2 regions of the Oceanicola sp. D3 genome follow, and region 2 is predicted to be linked to the other one. Evidence: riboswitches for the same ligand, from Rfam matches in the RefSeq annotation. Region 2 holds a riboswitch; the other holds the start of a gene.
The links. A riboswitch is a leader RNA that binds a small molecule or an ion and turns the genes downstream of it on or off. The one in region 2 is predicted to bind thiamine pyrophosphate.
Positions count from the first base shown of each region.

Region 1: another riboswitch for thiamine pyrophosphate. It lies ahead of FHY55_RS02815 (YkoF family thiamine/hydroxymethylpyrimidine-binding protein); the one in region 2 lies ahead of FHY55_RS00745 (thiamine ABC transporter substrate binding subunit).

Region 1 is NZ_CP040932.1:535,563-538,956, reverse strand. Features, by position in the region: gene FHY55_RS02830 (ABC transporter substrate-binding protein) at 1-18, opposite strand, end outside; gene FHY55_RS02825 (ABC transporter ATP-binding protein) at 15-767, opposite strand; gene FHY55_RS02820 (ABC transporter permease) at 760-1,521, opposite strand; gene FHY55_RS02815 (YkoF family thiamine/hydroxymethylpyrimidine-binding protein) at 1,564-2,175, opposite strand; TPP riboswitch at 2,168-2,273, opposite strand; gene panB (3-methyl-2-oxobutanoate hydroxymethyltransferase) at 2,494-3,321, shown strand; gene panC (pantoate--beta-alanine ligase) at 3,318-3,394, shown strand, end outside.
Region 2 is NZ_CP040932.1:138,561-141,954, forward strand. Features, by position in the region: gene aroC (chorismate synthase) at 1-510, opposite strand, end outside; gene FHY55_RS00740 (hypothetical protein) at 896-1,675, opposite strand; TPP riboswitch at 1,797-1,908, shown strand; gene FHY55_RS00745 (thiamine ABC transporter substrate binding subunit) at 1,947-2,924, shown strand; gene FHY55_RS00750 (thiamine/thiamine pyrophosphate ABC transporter permease ThiP) at 2,900-3,394, shown strand, end outside.

The DNA.
Region 1 (3,394 bases), 400 kb from region 2:
GAGTGATGCGAGTTTCATGGTGTTTCCTCAAGTAGCATGGATTTGAGCGTCGCGCGGACCTCAGCCAGGGCGGCTTCTGTCCGCTCGGCGCGGGGGGTGGTGATGGGTATGTCGCCGATGATGCGCCCCGGCCCGCCCGCCATGACGAGCACGCGATCGGCAATCTGGGTGGCTTCGAACAGGTCGTGCGTGACCATCAGAACGGTGCGCGGATCTTGTGCAAGGCGCGCCATGAGCCAGCCCTGCATTCGCAGCCGGGTGACCGCATCGAGCGCCGAAAAGGGCTCGTCCAGCAGCAGCAGACGGGCGTCCTGAACCGTGGTTCGCAGGAAGGCCGCGCGCTGGCGCATCCCGCCTGAGAGCTGGTCGGGAAAGCTGTGCTCATGGCCCTGAAGGCCGAAGGCGGGGAAGAGAGCGCGCACCCTGTCTCGCGCCGCAGCCTTGGGGGTGCCGCGAATCTCCAGCCCGAGGCTGGCGTTTTCGAGGATCGTGAGCCACGGGAACAGCGTGTCTTGCTGGGGTTGATAGGCGATGGCGCTGTGGGGGAGTGACAGCGCGGCACCGTCCAGCAAGACGCGGCCTCCGGGGGGCAATTCGGCTGTCAGCTCGGGGGCCAGCACACCGGCGAGCCATTTCAGCACAGAGCTTTTGCCGCAGCCGGAAGGGCCGATCAGGCAGGTGAGCTGCCCTGTGGCGAGGTGCAGCGACAGATCGCTGACCAGTGGCACCTCTTCGGCCCGGATCGTCAGCCCCTTCACCTCAAGCATGGGACGCCCTCCGATACCGGCGCCCGGTGGCCCGGTCGACAAGCTGGATCAGGGCAAGGAGGGTGAGGGTCAGCAGGGCCGAAACGGTGACAGCGGAGAGCACGAGGTCTGCGCGGAAGTTGTTTTTGGCGGTCAGGATATAAATGCCCAACCCCTGCCGCGCGCCCGCGTATTCGGCAAAGATCGTCGCAACGATGGCATAGGTTGCCGAGATCCTGAGGCCGGAAAAGAAATGCCCACGGGCGGAGGGGAGCGTGGCGCGCCGGAACACCTGCCAGCGGCCCGCGCCCATGGACACCAGCTGATCGTGAAAGGCACGCGGCAGGGTGGCGTAACCGGCCATAAGGCTGACCACCATGGGAAAGAAGGTTACGAGGATGACCAGCAGCACCTTGGGCAGCAGGCCGAACCCGAACCACAGCACCATCAGCGGCGCGATGGCGACGATGGGCACGGTTTGGCTGGCGATGAGCAGCGGCATCATCCCCCGCCTCAGCCACCCGGCAAAATGCAGCGCGATGGACACGGTGAACGCGAAGGCGACCGAGAGGCCAAAGCCGATGGCGGCAACCTTGATTGTTGCGAAGGCATGGCGGGCGATGTCGCCCTGCTCAACCCGCAGGCCGCGCAGCACGTCGCTTGGCGCGGGCAGCACCAGAGGCGAAACGCCGGTAAAAGCCACGTAGCCCTCCCAACCTCCGAGGAAGGCGGCGGCCAGCAGGGCGGCCGGAAAGATATGTTGCCGAAACATCATGCGTGACCGAGCACGGGGGCGAGGCCCCGTGGCTTGAAGGTGTCAGCGCAGGCTTGGGCTGTTGGCCGAGGCGGTCAGGTCAATGGTGACATGCCCCTCTGCCGGACCGAACCGCAGGAAGGCCTGCCGCAAGGTCTCGAACACCGCGCCGGCATCACCGCGCAGCCGCGTGCAGAAGTTCTTCGTCTTGAAGAAGGTGCCGCTCTCTCTCAGGAAGTCGATGCAGCCGTAGATCTCATCCATATGCGCATCGCTGCCCATCACGTAGAGCGAGAACTGAACGTCGATCTCGACGCCGGCGGTCGGCGCGCTGCCGACGGCCTGCGCGGCAAGCTGCTTGCGGTCTGCTAGGCTCTCGCCCTGCGCGCGCTCCAGCACCTCGCAGCGGCAGGTCGCATCATCCGGCTCGCCCGGGCAGCCACGCGAGAGGGTGACATGCATGGTCACATGCTCCGGGCGCTTGGCCGCAGCGGCAAAGAGATCACGGATCGCGCCGAACAGTGGTTCGGGCGGGCCGACCATGAGAGTCGACATGTCGTCTGTCTCGATCCTGAGGTCGGACTTGTATGGGGTAAGGGCGGTGAGCCCGGTGGTGATGACATCCACGAAATCGGACGTCATCGGATAAAGTGACACTTGCGCGCCTATGAACATGCTAGCACCTCGCTCCGCTGGTATTATCCAGATCAGCTGTGAAAGGGTTCGCGCGGTCGCGCATCTCAGCCCCGAAAGGAGCACCCCTGGTTATGTGCGGGCAAACTGGGTCAGGCGGTGTGGGATGTCAACCGGCTGTAACCGGGGCGCTGAGGCTGGCGCCTCGGGTGCGCTCACCCATTCGGCCTGCAGGTTGGCGCTTGGGCGGGATTTCTGAAATGGCAACGCTTTGCCCCGGGTGCGCAATATTATTGCGCCGTGGTTGCGCCATCGGTGCAGACAGGCTATCGGCTTTCGCCACGCCACCGAAGGAACGTCATGAGCCAGAACGCCCCGCAAAAATCCATCAGCGCCAGCGACATTCTTGCCCGGAAGGGCGGCGTGCCGCTGGTGTGCCTGACGGCCTATACCACCCCTGTGGCCCAGCTTGCCGATGCCGAATGCGACCTTGTGTTGGTGGGAGACAGCGTAGGCATGGTGCTGCACGGCCTGCCCTCCACGCTGCAGGTGACGATGGAGATGATGGTGCTGCACGGCAAGGCGGTGGCACGCGGGTTGCGCCGGGCGCTGATGGTCGTTGACCTGCCCTTTGGCAGCTACGAGGAAAGCCCGGAGCAGGCCTTCAGGAACGCCGCGCGGCTGATGGCCGAGACCGGGGCCGGGGCGGTGAAGCTGGAGGGCGGGCAGCATATGGCCGCGACGATCCGCTTTCTGGTGGAGCGCGGCATTCCGGTCATGGCCCACATCGGGCTGACGCCGCAGGGGGTAAATGCCTTGGGCGGCTACCGGGTGCAGGGGCGAGGGGCTGATGCGGAGCGTATTCGCGCCGACGCCCGCGCGGTTGCCGAGGCCGGAGCGTTCTCGGTGGTGCTGGAAAAGGTGCCCGCGGCGCTGGCCGATACGATCACCGCCGAGGTGCCCATCCCCACCGTGGGCATTGGTGCCTCTGCGGGCTGTGACGGCCAGATCCTCGTGATCGACGACATGCTTGGCCTGTTCGACGCCTTCAAACCGAAGTTCGTGAAGCGATACGCGCATCTGGCCGAAGATGCCGCAGGGGCGATCCGGGCCTATGCCGAGGAGGTACGAGACCGGGCATTTCCGGGGCCTGAGCATGTGTTTGGCGACGAAGAGAGCAAGAAATGAAGATCCTGCGCCGAAAGGCTGATCTGCGGGCCGTGACCCGCAGCTGGCGGAGCGCTGGCGAGACAATCGGCGT
Region 2 (3,394 bases):
GCGGGCCGGGTCGGCGGCGCGCTCGCCCATGCTCACCATGAAACCCTTGATCGAGAGGCCCGGCACCAGCTTGGCCAAGGCATTGCGCGCCAGCCCGCCTGCGGCCACTCGCGCGGCGGTTTCGCGGGCAGAGGAGCGCCCGCCGCCGCGATAGTCTCTAATTCCGTATTTCTGCCAATAGGTGATGTCGGCATGGCCGGGGCGAAACTTTTCGGCGATGTCGCCATAGTCCTTGGAGCGCTGGTCGGTGTTGCGGATCATCAGTTGCACCGGGGTGCCGGTGGTGACGCCCTCGAACACGCCAGAGAGAATCTCGACCTCATCGGCCTCGCGGCGCTGGGTGGTATACTTGTTCTGCCCGGGTTTGCGCTTGTCGAGCCAGACCTGGATCTGCTCTGCCGTGACCGGAATGCCGGGAGGACAGCCATCGACTGTGCATCCCAAGGCGGGTCCGTGGCTTTCGCCCCAGGTGGTGACGCGGAAGAGGTGGCCGAAGGTGTTGAGGCTCATGTGCGCGGGCTCCTTTGGTCGCAAGGAGTTATCCGCTGCGCCGCGCCCTGCCAAGGAGAATCAAATCGGCAGAAGCTCGGGACATACGATGATGACTGTGCCACCGCCCAGCTCTTTCAGAGGCCCCCGGTGGCACTGGGGGGATCCCGAGCTCCTGCCGATTCAGTTCAGCAACGAGTCCCCGGTAACCAAAAGGGGGCGATCGTAACCACACTGGTCTTCGCGAGGCGCTTGGAGCGCCTTCGTTATGTCGTTGGACATACCACCAAATCCGCCACCCATGTTGCCCGTTTGGCGACAATCGCCATCGAAGGCCCAAAATGTTGCAAAAGGGTGACGTTAGGTTAAGGAAGGTTAACTAACGGTTAACGCGACATAAAAATGATCATGGCAACGGCAGGTTGTGGGTGACCGCGCGCCGGGAGGAGAACACCGGCAGCTCAGAGCGGCCCTGCGTAAGCGGGATCGTGAGGCCGACAGAAACCCAGTTTTCGCGCTCATCCAGCAAATCAAAGTGGTGCTGCCCGACAGCGACCGAGAGCAAAGCCGCACGGCCCGAGGTGCCGGCAGCGGGCAGATCAAGCCATGTGTCGAGCCCGAAGGCGAGGCGGTAAAAGTCTTGGTCCCCACTGGCCATGTTCAGCGTGTCTTTTGAAAACGCCCCGTAGCCAGAGAACCGCCCCTGCCCGGTGTAGCTCACCCGCAGGCCCCGGTTGGTGGCATAACCATCCACGCCCAGTGCACCGCCACGGGTTTCGCCAAAATACAGCTCCGCGCCAAAGCCCGAAGGCAGGTGCACCGCGGCTTCCCCGCCAATGGCAAAGGCGGCGCCCCCTTCGGATTGAGAGCCGAGCCACAGGTAAGGGCCAACCGAGAACCCGTCGCCAAGCGGGCGTGTGGTGAGGTGAAAGAGCGCCTTTGCGGTGCTCAGGTCAGCCTCCCCCGCGCGGGCGGTGGACAGGGTAAGATCAATCCCGAGGTCAGCCCAGCCAAGCCCGTAGTCGGCATGGGCCGTGCCCGACAGCCGGTTGTATTGCTCCCCCCTAGGGAAGCCGCCGGTTTCCAACGACACCCCGGCAAAGCGAAAGCCGTTCGCCTCCTCTGCGTGGGCCGACAATGGCAAGGCAAACGCAAAGGCAACAACTGTAGCGAGGCGGCGTAGCATGGCGGAAGTCTCCGTTGATCAGGCCCACAACATTAGGGCGGTCGCTTGAGAAGGAAACGGACAGCCGCGCATATTCCACAAGCGTGACCTGCTTGCCATCGCCCGGTGCGGCCCTATGGTGTGCCGCACCTCGGGGTGCCCTTGCAGAAGGGCTGAGATGTGGCCGCGCGCGCCATGAACCCGCTGAACCTGAACCGGCTAAAACCGGCGGAGGGAAGGTTTCGAGACACCTCGATTGCCCGCTCCGCCCGCATGCAATGGAGGATGACCCATGAAAGCCCCCCTCATCGCCGCGGGATTTGCCCTTGTCGCCAGCACGGCGGCAGCGGAAACCCTGACGGTCTACGCGCCCGATTACTTTGCCAGCGAATGGGGCCCCGGCCCCGCGATCAAGCAGGCCTTCGAGGCCGAGTGCGGCTGCGAGTTGGAGTTTGTCACCGGCGACGTGCTGCCACGCATCCTGCTGGAAGGCGACCGCTCGGAGGCCGATGTGGCCATCGGCCTGAGCCAGGATGAAATGGCCCGCGCCGCCGAATCGGGCCTGTTTGCACCGCACGGGCAAGATGTTTCGGCCCTGACCATGCCGGTGACCTGGGAAGACAAAACCTTCCTCCCCTTCGACTGGAGCCACCTTGCCTTCATCTATGACAGCACCCGGATGGAAACCCCGCCCGCGAGTTTCGAGGCGATGCTGGATATGGCTGATGACACCCGGATCGTGATTCAGGATCCGCGCGCCTCTGCCGCCGGGCTGGCGTTGGTGATGTGGGTGCAGGCGCTTTACGGCGAAGAAGCCGGGGCGGCATGGGAGCGGCTTTCTCCCAAGATCCTCACCGTCACCAAGGGCTGGAGCGAGGCCTATGGGATGTTCACCGAGGGCGAGGCCGACATGGTGCTGAGTTTCACCACCTCGCCCGCCTACCACATCGTTGCCGAGGGTGACGAAACCAAGCAGGCCGCGATCTTCGAGGAGGGGAACTATCTGTACGTTGAGCTCGCGGCCAAGCTGGCAGGCACCGAGCAGCCGGAACTGGCACAGAGCTTTATGGACTTTATCCTCAGTGACGGGTTCCAGACGGCCATTCCGGAAGGCAACTGGAGCTTCCCGGCCAAGCTGGAAGAGGCCAAGTGGCCCGAGGCCTTCCGCAACCTGCCGGTGCCCGACAAGGTGCTCTACGTCGATGCCGCAACGGCAGAGGCGATGAAGGCGGATGCGATAGAGACATGGCGGCAGGGGCTCAGCCAATAACCCGATGGCTCGCAGGGGCCGCGGCGACGCTTGTGCTGGCGGTGACGCTGGGCACGCTCGCTGCCGTGGCCTGGCGGGCCGAAAACTTTGCCGCCGTCGGCCCGGCGGCGCAGGATGCGCTGTGGTTCACCCTTTGGCAGGCCGTGGTTTCGGCCAGCCTGAGCGTGATTCTCGCGGTACCTGTCGCGCGGGCGCTTGCGCGGCGGCGGTTTTTCGGGCGCGGGGCGGTCATCACCTTGATGGGCGCTCCCTTTATCCTGCCAACCATCGTCGCCGTGCTGGGGCTTGTCGCTGTCTTCGGGCGCTCCGGTGTGGTCAACGTGGCGCTGCGGGCCTTGGGCCTACCCGAGGTCAGCCCCTATGGCGCGCAGGGGGTGATTCTGGCGCATGTCTTCTTCAACCTGCCGCTGGCTGTGCGTCTTGTGTTGCAGGGCTGGCTCGCGATCCCGGCGGAACGGTTTCGGCTGGCG